4 regions of the Streptomyces sp. NPDC037288 genome follow, and region 2 is predicted to be linked to each of the others. Evidence: riboswitches for the same ligand, from Rfam matches in the RefSeq annotation. Region 2 holds a riboswitch; each other region holds the start of a gene.

The links. A riboswitch is a leader RNA that binds a small molecule or an ion and turns the genes downstream of it on or off. The one in region 2 is predicted to bind cobalamin.
Region 1: it holds a riboswitch for cobalamin, as region 2 does, so the genes downstream of both, ACZ7GZ_RS22620 (ribonucleoside-diphosphate reductase subunit alpha) here and nicT (Nickel transporter NicT) in region 2, are expected to answer to the same signal.
Region 3: it holds a riboswitch for cobalamin, as region 2 does, so the genes downstream of both, ACZ7GZ_RS28275 (cobalamin biosynthesis protein) here and nicT (Nickel transporter NicT) in region 2, are expected to answer to the same signal.
Region 4: it holds a riboswitch for cobalamin, as region 2 does, so the genes downstream of both, ACZ7GZ_RS14985 (CbtB domain-containing protein) here and nicT (Nickel transporter NicT) in region 2, are expected to answer to the same signal.

What each region holds. Positions count from the first base shown of each region.
Region 1 covers NZ_JBVJVY010000020.1:69,636-75,455, forward strand. The annotation lists gene ACZ7GZ_RS22615 (ribonucleotide-diphosphate reductase subunit beta) at 1-110, opposite strand, end outside; gene ACZ7GZ_RS22620 (ribonucleoside-diphosphate reductase subunit alpha) at 110-2,473, opposite strand; cobalamin riboswitch at 2,599-2,738, opposite strand; gene mctP (monocarboxylate uptake permease MctP) at 2,907-4,535, opposite strand; gene ACZ7GZ_RS22630 (DUF3311 domain-containing protein) at 4,532-4,792, opposite strand; gene ACZ7GZ_RS22635 (GntR family transcriptional regulator) at 4,944-5,708, opposite strand.
Region 2 covers NZ_JBVJVY010000006.1:230,606-236,425, forward strand. The annotation lists gene thrS (threonine--tRNA ligase) at 1-1,038, shown strand, start outside; gene ACZ7GZ_RS10015 (nucleoside hydrolase) at 1,136-2,101, shown strand; gene nicT (Nickel transporter NicT) at 2,288-3,370, opposite strand; cobalamin riboswitch at 3,399-3,587, opposite strand; gene ACZ7GZ_RS10025 (ArsR/SmtB family transcription factor) at 3,666-4,010, shown strand; gene ACZ7GZ_RS10030 (glycoside hydrolase family 13 protein) at 4,107-5,765, shown strand; gene ACZ7GZ_RS10035 (DUF4142 domain-containing protein) at 5,762-5,820, opposite strand, start outside.
Region 3 covers NZ_JBVJVY010000029.1:54,145-59,964, reverse strand. The annotation lists gene ACZ7GZ_RS28295 (class II aldolase/adducin family protein) at 1-109, opposite strand, end outside; gene ACZ7GZ_RS28290 (lysozyme) at 299-1,051, shown strand; gene ACZ7GZ_RS28285 (inorganic phosphate transporter) at 1,195-2,445, shown strand; gene ACZ7GZ_RS28280 (hypothetical protein) at 2,478-2,705, shown strand; cobalamin riboswitch at 2,827-2,968, shown strand; gene ACZ7GZ_RS28275 (cobalamin biosynthesis protein) at 3,073-4,026, shown strand; gene ACZ7GZ_RS28270 (cobyric acid synthase) at 4,023-5,531, shown strand; gene cobN (cobaltochelatase subunit CobN) at 5,528-5,820, shown strand, end outside.
Region 4 covers NZ_JBVJVY010000010.1:134,425-140,244, forward strand. The annotation lists gene ACZ7GZ_RS14975 (methyltransferase family protein) at 18-665, shown strand; cobalamin riboswitch at 776-890, shown strand; gene ACZ7GZ_RS14980 ((2Fe-2S) ferredoxin domain-containing protein) at 947-1,354, shown strand; cobalamin riboswitch at 1,553-1,692, shown strand; gene ACZ7GZ_RS14985 (CbtB domain-containing protein) at 1,730-1,951, shown strand; gene ACZ7GZ_RS14990 (CbtA family protein) at 1,974-2,726, shown strand; gene ACZ7GZ_RS14995 (hypothetical protein) at 2,872-3,210, shown strand; gene ACZ7GZ_RS15000 (histidine phosphatase family protein) at 3,229-3,810, opposite strand; gene ACZ7GZ_RS15005 (NIPSNAP family protein) at 4,061-4,609, opposite strand; gene ACZ7GZ_RS15010 (hypothetical protein) at 4,606-5,073, opposite strand; gene ACZ7GZ_RS15015 (helix-turn-helix transcriptional regulator) at 5,130-5,820, shown strand, end outside.

The DNA of each region.
Region 1 (5,820 bases), on a different contig from region 2:
CAGGTGTTCTTGATGGCGTCCCGGTAGCGCTCGTAGAAGTCCGGGTAGCGCATCGGGCGGAGAGTCAGTTCGAAACCCGGGTCGAGCAGGTTGGTGTTACGGGTGGTCATTACTGGCAGGCCTCGCAGGACTCGGGGTTTTCCAGGGAGCAGGCGACCGCGTCGGGATCAGCGGCCTGCTGGACGGGGATGGTCTTCTGGGCCTGCGCCCGGGCGGCGCGGGCGATGCGCGTCGCGGGCCGCGAGCGCAGGTAGTACGTCGTCTTCAGGCCCGACTTCCAGGCGTACGCGTACATCGAGGAGAGCTTGCCGATGGTCGGCGTCTCCAGGAAGAGGTTGAGCGACTGCGCCTGGTCGAGGAACGGGGTCCGCGCCGCCGCCATGTCGATCAGGCCGCGCTGCGGGATCTCCCACGCCGTGCGGTACAGGGCCCGTACGTCGGCCGGGATCCAGGCGAAGTCCTGCACGGAGCCGTTGGAGTCGCGCAGCGCCTCACGGGTCCGCGCGTCCCAGACGCCGAGCTCCTTCAGATCCTTCACCAGGTACGAGTTGACCTGCAGGAACTCACCGGACAGCGTCTCGCGCTTGAACAGGTTCGACACCTGCGGCTCGATGCACTCGTACACGCCCGCGATGGAGGCGATGGTGGCGGTGGGCGCGATCGCGAGGAGGAGCGAGTTGCGCATGCCGACGGCCGCGATCCGCTCGCGCAGGGCCGCCCAGCGCTCGGGCCAGGTGAGCTCGGCGTCGTAGTGGTCGGGGTGCAGGACACCCTGGGCGGTACGGGTCTTCTCCCAGGCCGGCAGCGGGCCGCTCCGCTCGGCGAGGTCGGCGGAGGCCTCGTACGCGGCGAGCATGACGCGCTCGGCGATCCGCGTGGACAGGGCCTTGGCCTCCGGCGAGTCGAACGGCAGGCGCAGCTTGAAGAACACGTCCTGCAGACCCATGGCACCGAGGCCGACGGGCCGCCACTTGGCGTTCGACCGGCCCGCCTGCTCGGTCGGGTAGAAGTTGATGTCGACCACGCGGTCGAGGAAGGTGACGGCCGTGCGGACCGTCTCGTCGAGGCGCTCCCAGTCGATGTCCCCGTTGCTCACGAACGCACCGAGGTTGACCGAGCCCAGGTTGCAGACCGCCGTCTCGCCGTCGTCCGTGACCTCCAGGATCTCCGTGCAGAGGTTGGAGGAGTGGACGACGTGACCGGGCAGGGCCGTCTGGTTGGCGGTGCGGTTGGCCGCGTCCTTGAAGGTCATCCAGCCGTTGCCGGTCTGCGCGAGGGTGCGCATCATCCGGCCGTACAGCTCACGGGCCGGGATCGTCCTCTTCGCCAGGCCCGCGTCCTCGGCCTTGCGGTAGGCGGCGTCGAACTCCTCGCCCCACAGGTCCACCAGCTCCGGCACGTCCGCCGGGGAGAACAGCGACCACTGCGCGTCGGCGTTGACCCGGCGCATGAACTCGTCCGGGATCCAGTGCGCGAGGTTCAGGTTGTGCGTACGGCGGGCGTCCTCACCGGTGTTGTCCCGCAGCTCCAGGAACTCCTCGATGTCGGAGTGCCAGGTCTCCAGGTAGACGGCCGCGGCCCCCTTGCGCCGGCCGCCCTGGTTCACGGCCGCCACCGAGGCGTCCAGGGTCTTCAGGAACGGCACGATGCCGTTGGAGTGCCCGTTGGTGCCGCGGATCAGCGAACCGCGGCTGCGGATCCGGGAGTACGACAGACCGATGCCGCCGGCGTGCTTGGAGAGCCGGGCCACCTGGTGGTAGCGGTCGTAGATGGAGTCCAGCTCGTCCAGCGGGGAGTCGAGGAGGTAGCAGGACGACATCTGGGGGTGCCGGGTGCCGGAGTTGAAGAGGGTGGGGGAGGACGGCAGGTAGTCGAGGCGGCTCATGAGCCCGTAGAGCCCGGCGACTTCGTCCACGGAGCGGACGCTGTCGTCCTCGGCGAGGCCTGCGGCGACCCGCAGCATGAAGTGCTGGGGGGTCTCGATGACCTTGCGGGTGATCGGGTGCCGCAGCAGGTAGCGGCTGTGCAGCGTGCGCAGCCCGAAGTAGCCGAAGCGGTCGTCGGCGCCGGTGTCGACGAGCGCGTCCAGCCGCTCGGCGTGCAGCCGCGCGAACTCGGCGGTCCGGTCGGCGATGAGCCCCTCGCGGTGCCCCACGGCCACGGACCCGGTGAAGGACGTCACGCCCTGCGAGGCCGCCTCGGCGCGGATGGTGAGGGTCAGCAGCCGGGCGGCCAGCCTGGAGTAGGCGGGGTCCTCGGAGATGAGCCCGGCGGCGGCCTCCGTGGCCAGCTCGCGCAACTCCGCCTCGTCGGCGCGCGCCGACCGGCCGCGCAGCGCGGCGGCGGCGACCCGGCCGGGGTCGGCGTCGGGGAGGTCGGCGGTCAGCTCGGTCAGGGTCCGCAGCAGCGCGGTACCGGGACCGTCGGTCTCCAGGCCGCTGGCTGAAGCCGGATCTGCTGGCGCGATGGTCACGTGGGGCTCTCCCTCGCTCGGCACGGGGGCCTTGCGGAGGGCAGGGGGCAGCCACGAGCGCACACGGCGTCGCGTCCACCGGCCCACTCCGCGAGGCCCGGACGTCTCAGGGCACACCGGCCGGACGGCCGGGTGCGCTGTCGACAGGTCCTCGGACTGACTCCTGTGCACGGCGTTCACGGGAACGGACATGCACAAGTACACCGTTGCGGGACAGTTCCGGATTCGCACCGGATTCCCCTGCGACGACAGCGAGGATGAGCATACATCTAGTGCCGTGCTGTCGTGTCACCCCCAGATGTTGTGTCGGCTCGGCTTCGGAGGGTCAACTCCCGAGGTGCAGGGCCCGGCTGGGCACCGGACCGGTTCCGGGACGCGACGGCCGGGCGCACACGCGGACGGAAAGCCGCCCGTACGCCCGGCCGAGGTGCGGCTAGTGCGCGCTTGCCGCCGTCGCCGGTGGCAGTTCCGCCTGCACGCCGGGGTCGCCCGCGTCCGCCGTGTAGTCGTCCGGGCTGGTCTCGTCGACGCCCTCGGGGGCCTTGACGGCCTTGAGGACGAAGGTGAGGACCACGGTCACGGCGACGTTGAGCACGAACGCGGTCAGTCCGATGTAGCCGATCTCCCCGATGCCGGGGATCTCCTTGGCCGAGCCGCCGAAGTGCTTCTGGGTCGGCGAGGCGACCCCGTACGCCGCGACCGTGCCGTACACCATGCCGACCGCCCAGCCGGCGAGCAGCGCCCAGCGGTGGAACCAGCGGGTGAACAGGCCGCCGACCAGGGCCGGGAAGGTCTGCAGGATCCAGATGCCGCCCAGCAGCTGGAAGTTGATCGCGACCGTCTTGTCCATGGTGAGGACGAAGACCAGGGCGCCGACCTTCACCAGCAGTGAGACGATCTTGGAGACCTGGGCCTCCTGCCTGGGCGTGGCGTCCGGCTTGATGAAGTCCCGGTAGATGTTGCGGGTGAAGAGGTTCGCCGCCGCGATCGACATGATGGCCGCCGGCACGAGTGCGCCGATGCCGATCGCCGCGAAGGCCACACCCGCGAACCAGTCCGGGAACATGTCCTCGAACAGCTGGGGGATGGCCAGCTGGCCGTTGGTGACCTTGACGCCGGCCGCGATCGCCATGAAGCCCAGCAGGGCCAGCAGACCGAGCATCAGGGAGTACAGCGGCAGGATCGTGGTGTTGCGGCGGATCACCTCGCGGCTCTTGGAGGACAGGGTCGCGGTGATCGAGTGGGGGTACATGAAGAGCGCGAGCGCCGAGCCCAGCGCCAGGGTGGCGTACGTCCACTGGCCCGCTTCCGGCGGCGCGAGCGCGCCGCGCGGCTTGCCGGTGGCCGGGTTGACCTGGCTGAACGCGTGGCCCGCCTTGGCGAAGACGTCGTCGAAGCCGCCCAGCTTGATCGGGATGTAGATGATCGCCACCGCGATGACGACGTAGATCAGCGCGTCCTTGACGAAGGCGATCAGGGCCGGAGCGCGCAGGCCGGAGGAGTAGGTGTACGCCGCCAGCACGCCGAAGGCGATCAGCAGCGGCAGGTCCCGTACGAACCAGTTGGTGCTGCTGCCCCCGCCCACGCCCATCACGTCCAGCACCGCCTGGATGCCGACGAGCTGGAGCGCGATGTACGGCATCGTCGCCAGGATGCCGGTCAGCGCCACCGCCAGCGACAGGCCCTTCGAGCCGAAGCGCCCGCGCACGAAGTCGGAGGTCGTGACATAGCCGTGGCGGTGGCTGACCGACCACAGGCGCGGCAGGAAGGTGAAGATCAGCGGGTAGATCAGGATCGTGTACGGCACCGCGAAGAAGCCGGACGCGCCCGCCGCGTAGATCGCCGCCGGTACGGCCACGAAGGTGTATGCCGTGTACAGGTCGCCGCCGAGCAGGAACCACGTGATCCAGGTGCCGAACGACCGTCCGCCCAGGCCCCATTCGTCCAGGGAGTGCTCGTTCTCGGCCCTGCGCCAGCGTGCGGCGAGGAAGCCCATGACCGTGACGGCCAGGAAGAAGAAGACGAAGACGCCGAGCGCGACGCCGTTGACACCGTCCTTCACTTCGCCTCACCGCCCTTGTGAGCGCGGGCGCGCTGGTCGCGCTGCCACAGCTGGTACGCGGTCATGGTGAGCGCGGCGGAGACCAGCACCCAGAGCATCTGGTACCAGTAGAAGAACGGGATCCCTATGAGGGCCGGATCCGTCCTGGCGTAGGAGCCGACCCAGAGCATCGCCACGAAGGGCGCGACGAGGCACAAGGCTATGATCACCCGGACCGGGGTGACGACCGGTGGTCTCACTTCAGGTGTGTCGGACATGCCACGGCTCTCCGTCCCCTCGCTGATCACCTGTGTAATGCGCAGGCAATCTAGGTGACGGTGTCGCGGCAGTGGAAGACCTCGTCCGCATATCGGCATATCGATTCAGCGAAGGTCCACCGGCCGTACCCCCGGGCCGTGTTGAGTATCTCTACTCGGCCGGCCGCTTGAGCCGCGCCACGAACTTGTAGCGATCCCCCCGGTACACCGACCGCACCCACTCCACCGGCTTGCCCTCGCGGTCCAGGGAGTGGCGGGAGAGCATCAGCATCGGCAGGCCCACATCGGTGCCGAGCAGGCCCGCCTCGCGCGGAGTGGCCAGCGAGGTCTCGATGGTCTCCTCGGCCTCGGCGAGGTGGACGTCGTAGACCTCGGCGAGGGCGGTGTACAGGGACGTGTACTTCACCAGGGAGCGGCGCAGCGCCGGGAAGCGCTTGGCGCTCAGATGCGTGGTCTCGATGGCCATCGGCTCGCCGTTGGCCATGCGCAGCCGCTCGATGCGCAGCACCCGTCCGCCGGCGGTGATGTCCAGCAGCCCGGCGAGCCGGTCGTCGGCGGTGATGTAGCCGATGTCCAGCAGCTGCGAGGTGGGCTCCAGCCCCTGGGCGCGCATGTCCTCGGTGTAGGAGGTGAGCTGCAGCGCCTGGGAGACCTTGGGCTTGGCGACGAAGGTGCCCTTGCCCTGGATGCGTTCGAGCCGGCCCTCCACGACCAGCTCCTGCAGGGCCTGCCGGACGGTGGTGCGGGAGGTGTCGAACTCGGCCGCCAGAGTGCGCTCGGGCGGCACCGGCGTGCCCGGCGCCTGCGTCTCCGTCATGTCGAGCAGGTGCTTCTTCAAGCGGTAGTACTTGGGCACGCGCGCCGTACGGACGGTCGTGCCGGCCTCGTTCTCCGCACTGCTGACGTCGGTGCTCATGCTCTGCCTTCCCGGCTCCGGATGCCGAAAGCGACCGACTGGCATCGGCCACGCCCGACCGACTCACATCGGCCACGGCTCACATCGTGGCACGGCTTCGCGTGTTCGGGAG
Region 2 (5,820 bases):
GAGCTGTACGAGATCTCCGGGCACTGGGACCACTACAGCGACGACATGTACCCGCCGATGCGGCTGGGACCCGATGAGTCCGACGAAGTGGTGCTGCGCCCCAGCCTGTGCCCCCACCACGCCCTGATCTACCGCTCCCGCTCCCACAGTTACCGCGAACTGCCGCTCAGAATCGCCGAGTTGGGCAGCATGCACCGTGCCGAACTCTCCGGTGTCCTCGGCGGACTGACCCGCGTACGGGCCATCCAGCTCAACGACGCGCACATCTTCTGCACCCTGGACCAGGCGGTTCAGGAGGCCCGTGCCGCGCTGGAGCTGATCGGCCGTGCCTACGCCGACCTCGGCATCGAGGCCGTACGCCACCGTCTCTCGCTGCCCGGTGAGGGCGGCAAGTACGTCGCCGATCCCGAGCTGTGGCGCCGGGCCACCGAACTGCTGCGGGAGGTGCTGGACGCGTCCGGGGTGGCGTACGAGGAGGCGGAGGGCGAGGCCGCCTTCTACGGCCCGAAGATCGACGTGCAGATCGCCGACCCGGCCGGCCGTGAGTCCACCCTGTCCACCGTGCAGATCGACTTCCACCAGCCGGCCCGCTTCGACCTGCACTACATCGGCGCCGACGGCGCCAAGCACCGCCCGGTGATGGTGCACCGCAGCATCATCGGCAGCGTCGAGCGGGCCGTCGCCCACCTCATCGAGGCGCACGCCGGCGCCTTCCCGGCCTGGCTGGCCCCGGTCCAGCTGGTGGTGCTGCCGGTCGCCGAGGAGCAGGAGGAACAGGCGGCGGCGGTCGTACGGCAGGCCCTGGAGCTGGGCCTGCGGGCGGAGCTCGCCGGTCCCGCCGGCGGCACCCTGGGCGCCCGGATCCGCGCGGCCCGCCTGGTGCCGTACCAGGCGGTGATCGGCGCCCGTGAGGCCGGGGCCGGGCTGGCCGCCGTACGCCTGCGGGACGGCCGGCGCCCCGGGGAGCTTCCGGTGCCGCAGCTGCTGGCCCGGATCACCGCCCGGGTGGCCGCACGCGGCACCGGGCTGTGGGACTGATCGCCGGTGGACCGACGGCTGTGCGACTGATCGCCGTAGGGCTGATCGCCGTGCGCTGATCTAGGGTTTGAGCGTCGGTACGACGAAGGAGGCCGCTGTGACCGGTCAGCCCATCCCCGTGATCATCGACTGCGACACCGGCGTCGACGACGCCCTGGCCCTGCTGCTCGCCGTACGCCACCCCGGCCTGGACCTGCGGGCGGTGACCTGCGTGGCCGGGAACACGGACGTCGACGGCGTGGTCCGCAACACCCTGACCGTGCTGGAGCAGGCGGGCGCCCCGGACATCCCGGTGGGCCGGGGCGCCGAACGCCCGCTGATCGAACCCGCCCGCTCGGCCCGGCATGTGCACGGCTCGGACGGCATGGGCGACCTCGGCCTGCCCGCACCGGCCCGCCGCCCCGCCGACCTGGACGCGGTCGCCCTCCTGCGCCGCGAGATCCTCGCCTCCCCCCGCCCGGTCACCCTCATCCCCACCGCACCGCTGACGAACATCGCTCTGCTGCTGCGCAGCCACCCCGAGGTGACCCGCAACATCGAGCGGATCGTCTTCATGGGCGGCGCGGTGGCCGTCGGGAACGCCACGCCGGTCGCCGAGTTCAACGTCTGGCACGACCCGGAGGCGGCGGCGATCCTGCTCACGGCCGGCGTGCCGATCACCATGTACGGCCTGGACGTGTTCATGCAGGTCGTGGTGGACGCCCCGGACGTCCACCGGCTGCGCGCGAGCAGCGACCCCGGCACCCGGCTGGCCGGCGAACTCCTCGCGCACCGGCCGACCACGCAGGGAGAGGCCCCGGAGGCGGAGGAGGCGGGCGGCCTCGGCGACGCGGGCGCGGTGTGCGCGGTCGCCGACCCGGACGGCATCACCACCCGGCTCCTGCCCGTCGAGGTCTCCCTGGCGCCCGGCCCGGCCCGGGGCCAGACGATCGTCGACCGCCGCCCCCGCCCCGGCGAGTCCGAGATCCACGAGGGCAGGCGCGAACAGGCCCTGGTGGACGTGGCGTTGCAGGTGGACGTGGACCGGTACGTCAAGCTGTACCTGCAGACCGTGGAGCGCTAGCCGAGGCGGACCGCGGGCAGACGATTGTCGTCGGCCTCGACGACCAGGATGCGGCGGTGGCAGCCCGGACTTGCGGCGGTGGACGGCCAGATCACTCGCGATATCGGGGCGGTGGAAGGCGACGGTGACCGCCACCGTCCGGCACCTGAGCCACGGGCGGGCGTCCCGCCTCGGCACGCAGTGGTGCTAGTCGGCGGCGGCGGGCTTCGCCGTCCAGCGTTCCTCCACCTTGGCGAGGCGCCAGTAGGACAGTGCCGCCGCCCACACCACCACGAACAGGCCGACGATGAGGTAGCCGACGTTGTCCAGGTCGAGTCCGGCGATCCAGCCCGTGACGCCGTCGTGCAGGCCGAACTTCTCGTGCAGGACGCCGACCAGCTCGATCGTGCCGATGAAGAAGGCGACCGCGATGGACAGGCCGGTGATGGCGAGGTTGTAGAAGACCTTGCGGACGGGGTTGGAGAACGCCCACTGGTAGGCGAAGTTCATGAAGGTGCCGTCGAGGGTGTCGAACAGGCTCATGCCGGCGGCGAACAGCAGCGGCAGGCAGAGGACCGCGTACCAGGGCAGACCGGCCGCCGCGCCCGAACCGGCCATCACCATCAGCGTGACCTCGGTGGCCGTGTCGAAGCCGAGCCCGAACAGGAAGCCGAGCGGGAACATCTGGCCGGGCCGGCTGATCGATTTGGTGAGGCGGCCGAGGATCCGGTTCATGAAACCGCGTGCGTCCAGGTGCTGTTCGAGCTCCCGCTCGTCGTACGCCCCGGCGCGCATCGCCCGGAAGACCCTGAGGATGCCCACCAGGGCGACCAGGTTCAGGGCCGCGATGAGGTACAGGAACGTGCCGGAGATCGTCGTCCCGAGGAAGCCCAGCACCTGGTGGGTGCGTGAGTGCTCGTCCATCACCTTGCCGGCGAGCCGGGTGCCGCCGGCGATCAGCACCGCGAGGACGACCACCACGCTGGAGTGCCCCAGCGCGAACCAGAACCCCACCGACACCGGCCGCTTGCCGTCGGCCATCAGCTTGCGCGTGGTGTTGTCGATCGCGGCGATGTGGTCGGCGTCGAACGCGTGCCGCATCCCGAGGGTGTAGGCGGTGACGCCGAGCCCGATCCCGAAGGCGTCGGTACCGACCCTGTAGTGCTCGGGTACGACCAGCAGGAAGAGGATCCCGAAGGCGACGACGTGCAGGGCGACGATCACCGCCAGCAGTCCCGCCGTCTTCAGGGTGTCCTCGCGCCGCCAGCGGAAGGAAGCAGCATCGGCCATCGGGTTGAACGCTCCAGCACCTCGTGGATCACTTCGAAGTGCCGTGGCCGGTCTCCTGGCTTGGGGGGTCGTGCGTCCGCCGTCCCTGCCTTCCCAGTCGTACGACCGACCAGTGGCCCGGCTGCTGCCGGACGGGACGAGAACTCCCCGATCACAGTGGCGAGGGCCGCGTCGAGTTCTCATCGACTTCCCGAGCACCACGGCCCGCCCACCGTACGGGTGCGAGCCGGGCACTGCATAGCTGCGCACCCGTGCAGGTATGCAAGATCACAGAGCCGCCTGCGAGGATGGCGCCATGCATCTCGTGCCTGCCGACCGAGCCGACCGGCGCACCATCGACGGTCACCGGGTGTGCGAGGCGATCGCCGCCATCGGTGACGCGGACCGGGTGCGCGCCTGGGCCGGCCGCTTCTCGCTGCTGGCCGACGCCAACCGGCTCGCCCTGCTCCTCGCCCTGCACCGCACCGGCCCGCTCGCCGTCTCCGACCTGGCCGTGGCCACCGGAATGAACGATCCCGCCGTCTCCCAGGCCCTGCGGCTGCTGCGGGCGGCGGGCGTCGTGGCCGGGGAGAAGGAGGGGCGGGTGGTGCGGTACCGCGTGGTGGACGCCGAGGTGCGCGCGGTGCTGGACCACTGCTGACACGCTCCCCCGCGCGTCCTTGCGAAGGTTCCCTTTCCGGGTCATGTGGACAGATCTGTACTGTCGTCCTCCCCGAAGGGATCCCGTATGGCCCCTATGGCAGACCGCTCCTTGGACCTCTCCTCCAAGAACCCCGACTGGTGGCGCCAGGCCGTCATCTACCAGGTCTACCCCCGCAGCTTCGCCGACGCGGACGGCGACGGCCTCGGCGACCTGCGCGGCATCACCCAGCGCCTGAGCCACCTCGCCGGCCTCGGTGTCGACGCCCTGTGGCTGAGCCCGTTCTACCCGTCGGAGCTGGCCGACGGCGGCTACGACGTCGCCGACCACCGGGACGTCGACCCCCGCCTCGGCACCCTGGGCGACTTCGACGCCCTGGTCGGCGAGGCCCACCGGCTCGGCCTGAAGGTCGTCGTCGACATCGTCCCCAACCACACCTCGCACCAGCACCCCTGGTTCCAGCAGGCCCTGCGCTCCGCCCCCGGCTCCCCGGCCCGCGACCGCTACGTCTTCCGGCCCGGCCGGGGCGCGCACGGCGAACGGCCGCCCACCGACTGGCAGTCCGTGTTCGGCGGAAGCGCCTGGCAGCGCGTCCCGGACGGCGAGTGGTACCTCCACCTCTTCGCCCCCGAACAGCCCGACCTCAACTGGGACAACGAGGAGGTCCGCGCCGACTTCCGCACCACCCTGCGCTTCTGGTCCGACCGGGGCGTCGACGGCTTCCGCGTCGACGTCGCCCACGGCCTCGCCAAGGACCTCACCGAGCCGCTGCGGGACGTCGGAGACATCGGCGCCACCGGCGAGACGGCCCTGCCGCGCGTCCCGCCGGGCAGCCACCCGTACTGGGACCGCGACGAGGTCCACGAGATCTACCGCGACTGGCGCAAGATCCTCGACGCCTACAGCCCGCCGCGCACCGCCGTCGCCGAGGCCTGGGTCCCGGGCGCCCGCCGCGCCCTGTACGCCCGCCCCGACGAACTCGGCCAGGCCTTCAACTTCGAGTACCTGGAGACCGGGTGGGACGCGGAGGAGCTCCGGCAGGTCATCACCGACTCCCTCGCCACCGCCCGGGCCGCCGGCGCCTCCGCCACCTGGGTGCTGTCCAACCACGACGTCGTACGGCACGCCTCCCGCCTGGTGCTGCCGCCCGGCACCGACCCGGCGGCCTGGCTGCTGTCCGGCGGCACCGCGCCCGCGATCGACACCGGGGCGGGCCTGCGCCGGGCCTGCGCCGCGACCCTTCTCATGCTCGCCCTGCCCGGATCCTCCTACCTCTACCAGGGGGAGGAACTCGGCCTGCCGGAGGTCGCCGACCTGCCCACGTCGGTCCTCCAGGATCCGATCTGGGAGCAGACGGGGCATGTCCGCAAGGGCCGCGACGGCTGCCGGGTGCCGCTGCCGTGGACCAGGAGCGGACCGTCGTACGGCTTCGGGCGCGGCGCGGCCTGGCTGCCGCAGCCGGCGTCCTTCGCGTCGTACGCCGTCGAGGCGCAGAAGGGGGCGGAGGGTTCGACCCTGGAGCTGTACCGCACCGCCCTGCGCCTGCGCCGCAAGCTGCTGGAGGGCGAGACCCTGACCTGGACACCGGACGCGCCCGCCGGGGTCCTGGACTTCACCCGCTCGGAGACCTGGCGCTGTGTCACGAACCTCACCGCCGAGCCGGTGCCGCTGCCGCCGGGCGAGGTGCTGCTGGCCAGTACGCCGCTCGACGGGAGTGCAGTCCTCCCGCCCGACACGACCGTCTGGCTGGCCTAACCCACGGTCGGGCTCGGGCTCGCCCCCGAGCCGCCCGCGATGCCGTTGATGTCGA
Region 3 (5,820 bases), on a different contig from region 2:
CGTTTCCGGAGGTGCCGACCACCAGCCCGTCGGCTACGGTCCGCCGCGCCGTCGCGACCAGTTCCGCCCAGATACGTTCCCGTTCCGCGTCCCGCCGCTGTTCAGCCATGCCGTGATCCTGCCAGCCGCGCCCGCGCAAAGGGGGGTGGCGGTCGCTTCGGGCCGGAAGTGCGCACCCCCGAACGGGTGGAAATCAGAGGGAATCGCCGCACATGAGGCGCTGATTCGATGATCGCCGGGCCTTCAATGTCTGCCTTGCCCGCCGGACGTTCCGCCGTCCGCCGACCCGGGGAGACACATGGCCCGTGAACGCACTCGCCTCCGTCGCCGCGCCGGTGTCCTCGTGGCGGCCACGGCGGCGCTCGCCCTCGTGGGCACCGCGCCCGCGGCGGCCGGCCCCTGGGCACCGGCCGCGGCCAAGCCCCGCGGACACGACGTCTCGTCGCACCAGAAGCGGGTCGACTGGCCGGCCGCCCGGTCCAAGGGCGCGCGGTTCGTCTACGTCAAGGCGACGGAGTCCACGGACTACCGCAATCCCTACTTCTCCCAGCAGTACGACGGCGCGCGCAAGGCGGGCCTGGTCCGGGGCGCCTACCACTTCGCCCGGCCGGACAAGTCCTCCGGCGCCAAGCAGGCCGCGTACTTCGTGCGGCACGGCGGCGGCTGGCGGGCGGACGGCTGGACGCTGCCACCCGCGCTCGACATCGAGTACAACCCGTACGACAAGAAGCACAAGTGCTACGGGATGGGCAAGAAGCGGATGGTCCGCTGGATCCGGTCCTTCAGCAACGAGGTCAGGCGGAAGACCGGCCGCCGCCCGGTGATCTACACGACCACCCAGTGGTGGAAACTGTGCACCGGCAACAGCCGCGCGTTCTCCGGCAACCCCCTGTGGATCGCCCGACACGGCACCTCGCGGCCGGGGAAGCTGCCGGGCGGATGGCAGTACTGGACCATCTGGCAGTCCGGCACCAAGGGCCGGCTGCCGGGTGACCAGAATCTCTTCAACGGGTCCACGAGCCGGCTGCGGACCCTCGCGCGGGGCCGGTAGCCATGGGGCGCCTGGGCCGCGGGGGCCGAACGGAACACCACTCCCTCCCTACGGACACCGCGACGCCCGCCTCAGTTCATCTTCCGTTCACCCAGGTTGCCTACGTTCGTCCAGCCAATGACCTCGAACGATTGCCTGGGTAAATGGAAAGCTTCTCGCTGATCCTCGCGATTGTGGTGGTAACCGCACTCGCGTTTGATTTCACGAACGGTTTCCACGACACCGCGAACGCGATGGCCACCACCATCTCCACAGGCGCCCTGAAGCCGAAGATCGCGGTAACCATGTCCGCCGCCCTCAACCTGGTCGGCGCCTTCCTCTCCGTGGAGGTCGCGAACACGATCTCCAAGGGTCTCGTCGACGAGGCCGGCATCCGTCCCGAGGTCATCTTCGCCGCCCTGGTCGGCGCGATCCTCTGGAACCTGCTGACCTGGCTGGTGGGTCTGCCGTCCAGTTCCTCGCACGCCCTGATGGGCGGTCTGATCGGCGCCACCGTCGCCTCCGCCGGCTTCGGTGCCGTGCACGGCGACGTGCTGGTCACCAAGGTGCTGCTGCCCGCGGTCGCCGCGCCGGTCGTGGCGGGCCTGGCGTCGCTGCTGGCCACCCGCTTCTCCTACGGCATCGGTGGCAAGGCCGAGAGCGAGGCCACCCGCAAGGGCTACCGCGCCGGCCAGATCGCCTCCGCCGGCCTGGTCTCGCTCGCCCACGGCACCAACGACGCCCAGAAGACGATGGGCATCATCACCCTCGCGCTGATCGCGGGCGGCGCCATCGCCCCGGGCTCCAACCCTCCCACCTGGGTCATCCTCTCGGCCGGCCTGGCCATCGCGCTCGGCACCTACATCGGCGGCTGGCGCATCATCCGCACCATGGGCACGGGCCTGACCGACCTGGAGCCGCGCCAGGGCTTCGCCGCCCAGACCAGCGCCGCCACCGCGATCCTGGCCTCGTCCCACCTGGGCTTCTCGCTGTCCACCACGCACGTCGTCTCCGGTTCGGTGATGGGCGCGGGCCTCGGCCGCAAGGGCGGGGTGGTCCGCTGGTCCACCGCGACCCGGATGGCCGTCGCCTGGGTGCTCACCCTCCCGGCCGCCGCGCTGGTCGGCGCGGGCGCCGAGTCCGTCACGGACCTCGGTGACTGGGGCACCGCCGCGGTCGCCGTCTTCCTGGTCGCCGCGAGCGCCGCGATCTGGAAGATCTCCCGCCGTGAGGTCGTCGACCACACCAACGTCGCCGCCGACACCGAGGAGCCGGCCGGCGTGGTGACCACCGCCATCGCCGCGGTGACCCCGCCCCCGGCGGGCACGCTCGCCGGCGACCTGACGGCGACGATCGCCTCCCCGGCCGCCGCCGAGCCCGCGACCCCGGCCGCCCCGCCGGCCGCCACCGTCTGACCCCGGTCACCCCGGTTACCGAAGGAAGCATCATGAAGATCGACTGGGCGGCCCTCGGCTCCGTCTTCGGCGTCAGCCTCGCGTTCGCGGTGGGCCTGGTGGCCCTGTTCACCCTCGGCGTGGGCGGTCTGGCCCGGCGCGAGAAGGCCGCGGCCCAGGGCGGTTCCGCCGGCCTCGCCGTCACCGGCGCCTACGTCTGCTTCGCCGCGTGCGCGGCGGCGGTGGCGTACGGCATCTACCTGATCGTGGCCAAGCCCTGACCCACCCTGCGAAGGCCCCCCTCCCGCTCTCCGCGGAAGGGGGGCCTTTCCCATGCCCCGCACGCCCCGCGATGTGGGGATCGGCACACTCTCCCCGTGCAGGTCAACGGCAAGTTGACGGCCGTTCCGGGCGCGTGGTGGACTGCCCAGGCCATCTACGGCGGCAGGAGAGGAAGCCGGTGCGAATCCGGCGCGGTCCCGCCACTGTCACCGGGGAAGAACCCCCGGGAGCCAGGAACTCTCACCGCCGAATCTCGTCGAACCAGGGCGCGGACACCCTGAGTGAGGACACGGATCGCCATGCTCGGCTGCCGAAGGACAAGGACCCGCACCAGGCCCGCTCCTGTACCCACGGCCGGCTGAGCCGATGGGTGCCGATCGCATGTACGCGTACGGCGCCGCCGCCGGCCTTCTCGGTGACCTCCTCCTCGGCGATCCGCGCCGTGGACATCCGGTCGCCGTGTTCGGGCGGGCGGCCGCTGCCGTGGACCGCGCGTTGTGGCACGACCACCGCGGCTGGGGCGCCCTGCACACCGTCGTGTGCGCCGGAGGCGCCGTCGCACTCGGCACGGTGGCCGCAAGCGCCGTACGCCCCTCTCCCACCGCCTCCCTCGCACTGACCGCCGCCGCCACCTGGGCGGTCGTCGGCGGTACGTCGCTCGCCCGCGAGGCCCGCACGATCGGGCGTGCGCTGGAGGCCGGGGACGTCGAGGCGGCGCGGGCGCGGCTGCCTCATCTGTGCGGCCGGGATCCGCAGGCACTGGACGCCGACGGGATCGCCCGGGCGGTGGTCGAGTCGGTCGCCGAGAACACCTCCGACGCCGTCGTGGGGGCGCTGGTGTGGGGGGCCGTGGCCGGGGTTCCGGGGCTGCTCGGGTTCCGGGCGGTCAACACCCTGGACGCGATGGTGGGTCACAGGTCCCGCCGGTACCGGCGCTACGGCTGGGCCTCCGCCCGGCTCGACGACCTGGCCGGCTGGCCGGGGGCGCGGCTGACCGCCGTACTCGCCGCCGCGGCCGGACCCGACCCGCGCGGTGCCCTGCGCGCCTGGAACGCCGACGCCCACCGGCATCCGAGCCCCAACGCCGGGCCCGTGGAGGCCTCCTTCGCGGGCGCCCTCGGCGTACGCCTGGGCGGCACGCTCTCCTACAGCGGCCGGGTCGAACACCGGCCGGTGCTGAACGGGGACACCGGACGGGCCGTCCGGGTCACCGACATCGACCGGGCCGTACGGCTCTCCCGCCGCGTCGGCCTGCTCGCGCTCGGCACCACGGTCGCCGCGCGCCACCTCGTCAAAAGCCTGAAGGGACGTGGCAAGTGAGCGGGGGTCTCCTCGTCGCCGGCACCACCTCCGACGCCGGCAAGAGCGTCGTGACGGCCGGGATCTGCCGGTGGCTGGTGCGCCAGGGCGTGAAGGTCGCGCCGTTCAAGGCGCAGAACATGTCGCTCAACTCCTTCGTGACCCGGGAGGGCGCGGAGATCGGGCGGGCCCAGGCCATGCAGGCCCAGGCCTGCCGGATCGAGCCGACCGCGCTGATGAACCCGGTGCTGCTCAAGCCGGGCGGCGAACGGAGCAGCCAGGTCGTGCTGCTGGGCAAGCCGGTGGGCGAGCTGAGCGCGCGCGGGTACCACGGGGGGCGCCAGCAGAAGCTCCTCGGCACGGTACTGGACTGTCTGGCCGAGTTGCGGGGCACGTATGACGCGGTGATCTGTGAGGGTGCGGGCAGCCCGGCCGAGATCAATCTGCGCCGGACCGACATCGTGAACATGGGGATCGCCCGCCAGGCACGCCTGCCGGTGCTGGTGGTGGGCGACATCGACCGCGGGGGCGTCTTCGCGTCCTTCTTCGGGACCGTCGCCCTGCTCTCGCCCGAGGACCAGGAGCTGGTCGCCGGGTTCCTGGTGAACAAGTTCCGGGGCGATGTCTCCCTGCTGGAGCCGGGCCTGGAGATGCTGCACGGGCTCACCGGGCGGCACACCTACGGCGTGCTGCCCTTCCGGCACGGGCTCGGCATCGACGAGGAGGACGGACTGCGGGTGTCGCTGCGCGGCACCGTCCGGGAGTCCTCCGTCGCTCCCCCGGTCGGCGAGGACGTGCTGCGCGTCGCCGTCTGCGCGATCCCGCTGATGTCCAACTTCACCGACGTGGACGCGCTGGCCGCCGAACCCGGTGTCGTGGTGCGGTTCGTGGACCGGCCGGAGGAGCTGGCGGACGCCGATCTCGTGGTGGTCCCGGGCACCCGCGGGACCGTGCGGGCACTGGAGTGGCTGCGCGAGCGGGGCCTCGCGGACGCGCTGGTCCGGCGGGCCGCCGAAGCACGCCCGATCCTCGGCATCTGCGGCGGCTTCCAGATCCTCGGCGAGCACATCGAGGACGAGGTCGAGTCGCGGGCCGGCGCGGTCGACGGGCTCGGCGTGCTGCCCGTGCGGGTGCGGTTCGCCCGCGAGAAGACCCTCACCCGCCCGGCCGGAGAGGCCCTCGGCGAGCGCGTCGAGGGGTACGAGATCCACCACGGCGTCGCCTCCGTGGACGGCGGGGAACCCTTCCTCGACGGCTGCCGGGTCGGCCAGGCCTGGGGCACGCACTGGCACGGTTCGCTGGAGTCGGACGGCTTCCGGCGGGCCTTCCTGCGCGAGGTGGCCGCCGCCGCGGGCCGCCGCTTCGTGCCGGCGCCCGGCACCTCCTTCGCCGCGCTGCGCGAGGAGCAGCTCGACCGGCTCGGCGACCTGATCGAACACCACGCGGACACGGACGCGCTCTGGCGGCTCATCGAGTCGGGCGCGCCGCAAGGACTGCCTTTCATTCCACCGGGAGCGCCCGCATGAGCACAGTGTTGTTGTTGTCGACCGCCGACACGGATCTGCTGGCGGCCCGGGCCTCCGGCGCGGACTACCGCATCGGCAACCCGACCCGGGTGGACGTCCGCGAGGAACTGCCGCGCCTGCTCGAAGGGGCCGACCTGGCCGTCGTACGGCTGCTGGGCGGCAAGCGCGCCTGGGAGGAGGGGCTCGCCGCGCTGAAGGCGGCCGGGATCCCGACCGTGCTGCTGGGCGGCGAGGCCGTCCCCGACGCGGAGCTGATGGCCGAGTCGTCGGTGCCGGCCGGTGTGGTGGC
Region 4 (5,820 bases), on a different contig from region 2:
CGGAGCACTCTTGAGACATGGGTTCTCTTCACTCGGCACTTGTCCTGACCATCGACGTCTGCGTCCTCGTCTTCGTCGCGGCCTGGGTCGCGGGCGCTGTCTACTTCGGTGTGAAGAGCCGGTCCGGACTGCGCGGCTGGGTGCGCGGACTGCGCCGCACACTGCCGCGCCGGCTGCTGCTGAGCGCGGGCGTCGCCGTCTTCTTCACCCTGGTCGGGCGCTCCGAGGGCTTCTGGCGCCGGCTGCAGTACTGGCAGCCGGCGCCGGCGCTCCTGGGCGTCCTGCTCGCCGTCGCCTCGACCGCCCTGCTGCTGTGGGCCCGCTGGGTGCTGGGCACGATGTGGGCCAGTGTGCCGACGGTCCGGGAGCACCACGAGCTCCGGACGGACGGGCCCTACCGGCTGGTCCGGCACCCCATCTACACCGGGCTGCTCGGCTTGGTCACCGGTTCCATGCTGGCCTGCGGTTTCGGCGTCTGGGTGGCGTTCCTGGTGGTCGCCGTCCCCTGGCTGCTGCACCGGGTCAGGACCGAGGACGGCCTGATGGCCCGGCAGTTCGGCGCCGCCTACGACGCCTACCGCGCCGAAGTCCCGGCCCTGATCCCCCACATACGCCGCACGGGCCACCGGGCCGGCCGGCGCCCCGCGGGCAGCGTGCAGCGGTAGCCCAGTCGCTTGCCCCCACCGCGCCTCGAAGGGCGCGGGCGGTGACGGCACACGCGGCGCTCCGCCCGGTGATGGCATGATGACCGGCGACATAGGGCGACGGCGGTCCGAGGAAGCCGGTGTGAATCCGGCGCGGTCCCGCCACTGTGACCGGTGAGCGAGTTCCGGCAGGCCTCCCCCCGGGGGGGGCAGGCCGGGCGGGCGACGACCCGGGAGCCAGAGACTCACGCGGTCGCCTCCTCGACGCACTCCGGGGCGGATCTCCCCGGGAGGGGAGTGGCATGGGCGTGTCCGAGAGGCCGACGCGAGAGGCGTCCGGCGGCGCTGTGACGGGAAGCGCGGCAGCACCGTGCCGGGTCGTCGTGTGCCGGGACTGCTGCTGCGGCAGTCCCAAGGTGCCCGGGGTCGATCACATGGCGCAGACCGCACGGCTGAGGGCGGAGATGCCGGTGCGGATCTCCGACTGCCTCGACGTGTGCGACCAGGCCAACGTCATCGTCGTACAGCCGTCCACGGCGGGCCGGGCCGCCGGTGCGCGGCCGGTCTGGCTCGGACTCGTCAACGATCCGGACGCGACCGAGGACATCGTGACCTGGGTGCGGGCGGGCGGCCCGGGCGTCGCTCCCCAGCCGGACATCCTCGACCTGTACACCTTCACACCGCCGCGGCGCCGTGCGGATCCCCGTTGACCCGGGGGTCCGGTTCGGCACCGAGCCGGCGCAGGACGCCACCGTGCGGGGCGAGCTGCCGACGCGCACTCCGCGCACAACTTCGGCCCGCGACCGTCGGGTTGGACCCCGCCCGCGCCGCCGTCCCACCGGCCTCGCACCGTCACGCCTGGTGAGAGGGAAAGATCACGGCGGCCGGAGGCGGTCTTGGCCGTGCGCGCGACACGCGGTACGGTCGGTCCGATATCGACGACGGCGAGACGGAAGCCGGTGGGAATCCGGCACGGTCGCGCCACTGTATGCGAGACGCCCCCGCGGCATCCCGTGAGTCAGACCCGTGGCCGTCGTCCTGTGCACCACCGAGATGGGACGCGAACTCCCAGAGGAGGTTCTGCCATGGCGCAGACCGTCGCCCAGCCGACAGCCACCACCCCCGTCGTTCCCGCCACGCTGCCGCTGAAGGCGATTGCTCCCTGGGCGGTCTTCTTCGGCATCCTGATGCTGATCCTGCTCTACTTCGTCGGCGCCGAGCAGGGCGCCACCTCCGTGCTCAACGGCACCGACGTCCACGAGTGGGTGCACGACGCCCGCCACCTGCTCGGTTTCCCCTGCCACTGAGGCAAGGGGACACCGCACACCCATGAACTCCGCAACGGTACGGAACCTCCTCGTACGGGGCATGCTCGCCGGCCTGGCGGCCGGCGTGCTCGCCCTCGTCGTGGCGTACGTCCTCGGTGAGCCGAGCGTCGACAAGGCGATCAGCTTCGAGGAAGCCCACTCCCATGAACACGAGATGGAGGTCGTCTCCCGTTCCCTGCAGTCCACCGCCGGCCTCGCCACGGGAGTCCTCGTCTACGGCGTCGCCTTCGGCGGCATCGCCGCGCTCGCCTTCTGCTTCGCCCTGGGCCGCGTGGGCCGCTTCAGCCCGCGCGCCACGGCACTGCTGCTGTCGGGCTGCGCCCTGCTCGCCGTGTACGTCGTGCCGTTCCTGAAGTACCCGGCCAACCCGCCGTCGGTGGGCAACGCCGACACCATCGGCAAGCGGACCACGCTGTACTTCCTGATGATGCTGCTCAGCGTCCTGCTGGCGATCGCCGCCACTCTCCTGGGCAAGCGCCTGGCTCCCCGCCTGGGCACCTGGTGGGCGACGGTCGTCGCGGTGGCCGCGTTCGCCGTCGTGATCGGGCTGGCCTACCAGTTCCTGCCCGTCGTCAACGAGGTGCCCAAGGGCTTCCCGGCCACCCTCCTGTGGCGGTTCCGGCTCTCGGCACTGGCGATCCAGACCACTCTGTGGGGTGGATTCGGCCTCCTCTTCGGCGAGCTGGCCGAGCGCCTGCTGAAGCCCGAGCCGGCGACGGCCGGGAGCGGGCGAGCGGTTCCGGCCGCGCACTGACCCCTTCCGGACAACAGAGGGCCCTTCGGAACCATCCGGGGGCCCTCCGGCGTTCTCCGGACACCGACGCGCACGGGACCACCGGCAGGGCACGGAATCCGGCGGACCGGCCGCGGATCACCTCGGTGAGGAGTGGAGGAACCGAGTGGCCAGAGCCCCACAGCCCCGCCACATCACCTTCGGTGGCCGCGACGCGGTCGCCCTCACCCTGCGGGAATACGAGCAACTGGTTGCCAGCCGACGGCAGACAGGCGGCCAGAGCGCCCGCGTGCGGGTACTCGCCCAGCAGGCCAAGCGCACCGAGCAGCTCCTGCACGACTTGGAAACCCTGATAGCGGCCTCCGGGGACGGCTGCCGGGGACGGTCCCACCCGGCGCCGCCGACATGCCCCGACCGCGAAGCCACGGAGCCGAGCGCCGACGGCACCTGCCTGCGCTGCGCGATAACGGCCCTGCTGCGCCGTCACCGGGACTCGGCAGCGTGAACCGCCGGCCGGCGGCGCCTAATCGGCGTCCGGAGCGGCAGGCGGACGCCCCAGCCGCAGGTTCCAGCGCCCGGCCCGGCCACTGAGTTCGGTCACGCTCAGCGGCGGCACGTCGAGGCGCCAGAACACCGTGGCGGACATCCCCAGCGCGTCGACGACGGCCGCCCGCACCACCTCCGGCTCGACGACGGCGACCGCACGCTCCTCCACGGCCTGCGCGTCGGCCAGCCACCGCGCGACCCTTGCGCACAGGTCCTGCACGGACTCACCCCCATGCGGTGCGCAGCCGGGGTCGGTGAGCCAGCGGCCCACCGCCTCCGGCTCGGCCGCCCCCACCTCCTGAAGGGTGCGGCCCCGCCAGCGGCCCACGTCGAGCCCCGCCAGCTCCGGCACCGGCACCCCGTCGAGGCCCAGCGCCGTGGCCGTCTCCCGGCAGCGCGTGCTGGGGGAGACGGACACACGCCCCGCGGCGGGCAGCGACCCGGCCGCCGCCCGGGCCCGCGCCGCGCCGCCGTCGTCGAGCGAGCCGCCGTCGTCGAACCGCGTCTGCCGCAGCGACGCGCTCATGGCGGGGGAGACGAGAAGAACTCGGCTGGTCAAGCGGTCGCTCCGGCTGCTGTTGTCAGGGGGCGGGACTGGATCGGAGGCCCGCTGGGCAGGGGGGTTCAGCAGTGTACCCACGTCCGCGACGCACGCGATCGGCACTGACCAGCGGCCGGCCTCCGGGCGCCCCGGACCACCAGCCGGCCGGCTCATGCGCGAGTGCTCGCCTACTCGCTGGGTCGCAACACCGTCGACATCGCCCCCCGGGTACGGCCCCTGTGCCGAGCGCTTGCGAGCCGACGCCCCGCTACGTCGTCACGGGTTCCAGCCGAAGCGTCCGTACCGGCCAGGGTGGTGGCCCGGCCGGGCCGAACCAGACCCGGACGTCCTCCCCGGTGCGGACGGGCAGGAGGGGATAGTCGTTCTCGGCGTGCTCGGTGCGGTGCAGCGCATGGGACGGGCCCAGGTGCCGGGCGGCGTACGCGTCGAAGGCAGCCGCGTCGGACGGCCGGCAGACCGTCGCCACCACCTCGCGGGTGCCCGGCTCCGGCGCGAACCCCGGGCCCCGCAGCAGCAGGACGTCGTCGCTGTCCACCATGGTGGCATTGGCCGTGTCGCGGTACTTCCGCCAGACCGGGCCGGTGTAGAACGCCTCCAGCGCGCGCCGGCGGTGCACCATGTCGGGGAAGGCGCGCAGCCAGACGAAACGGTCCGGGTCGTCCAGGTCTCGGAAACGGCCGCCGACGGTGATGCCTGCCGCCTGCTGACCGGTCACGAACTCGCGCTCGAACAGCTCGATCAGCGTCTCCCGGCCCCCCGGATGCAGGGTGTACTGCCGCAGTTCGACGACCGTCATGCGTCGGCCCCCCTGGTGCGGGTGAGGTCCATGGTCCAGTTGTGCTCCCAGGTACTGCCGCCGTCGGCGGAGAACTCCTGCTCCCAGCGGGCGGTGTCCGGGCCGAGGCGGTACCAGGTGAAGTGCACCCGGATCGGGCGGCCGTCGTAGGTGTCCTCGCCGTGGAAGTCACCGCGGTCGCCCGTGAAGCCGCCGGTCACCGGGGGGTCCAGCCGGCCCGTCCGGCTGTCGGCCCAGTGGATCGACCAGCGCTGCGTCTCCCGGTCGAACAGGCGCAGGGTCATGCCCTGGCGGCCGAGGGTGGGGAAGGTGATCTCGTCGATGTTGCCGGCACCGCCGAACAGCGGCCGGACCACCGCATGACCGGGGAACTCCGCCCAGGTGCCGGGGCCGGGGCCGAGCGGCGTGGTGAGACGGCGGTTGGCCACGTCCCAGGAGCCGTGCAGGAAGTCGAAGTCGTCCATGCGCCGCAGGTTAGGGACGCTCCACTGACATCCAGTGTCAGTGGATACTGGGCGCCATGCGTGCGAGCCGACTGGTCACCCTCCTTCTGCTGCTCCAGAACCGGGGCCGGATGACGGCCCGGCAGCTGGCCGAGGAACTGGAGGTCTCCGTCCGGACGGTCTACCGGGACGTCGAGGCGCTCGCCGGCGCCGGCATCCCGCTGTACGGCGAGGCCGGACACGCGGGCGGCTACCGGCTGGTCGACGGCTACCGGACCCGTCTCACCGGACTGACCGCGGACGAGGCCCAGGCCGCGTTCCTTGCCGCACTCCCCGGCGCCGCCGCCGAGCTCGGCCTCGGCGAGGCCCTCGCCACCGCCCGGCTCAAGCTGCGGGCCGCCCTCCCGGCGGAGCTGCGCGAGCACGCCGGGCGGATCCAGGAACGCTTCCTGCTCGACGCCCCCAGCTGGTACGGCGACGCCGACCGTACGCCTCACCTGGCCGCGGTCGCCGCCGCGGTGTGGGAGCAGCGGGCGGTGGTCCTGCGGTACCGGCGCTGGCGGGCGCCGGAGGAGATCGAGCGGCGGGTGGAGCCGTACGGGCTCGTCCTCAAGGCCGGCCGCTGGTACCTGGTCGCCGGCGGGCCGTCCGGAACCCGCACCTACCGGGTCGACCAGATCATCGGACTCCGCCCGCTGGAAGAGCAGTTCGCCATCCCGGCGGGGTTCGACCTGACCACGCACTGGAACGGCTACCTGGCCGATTTCC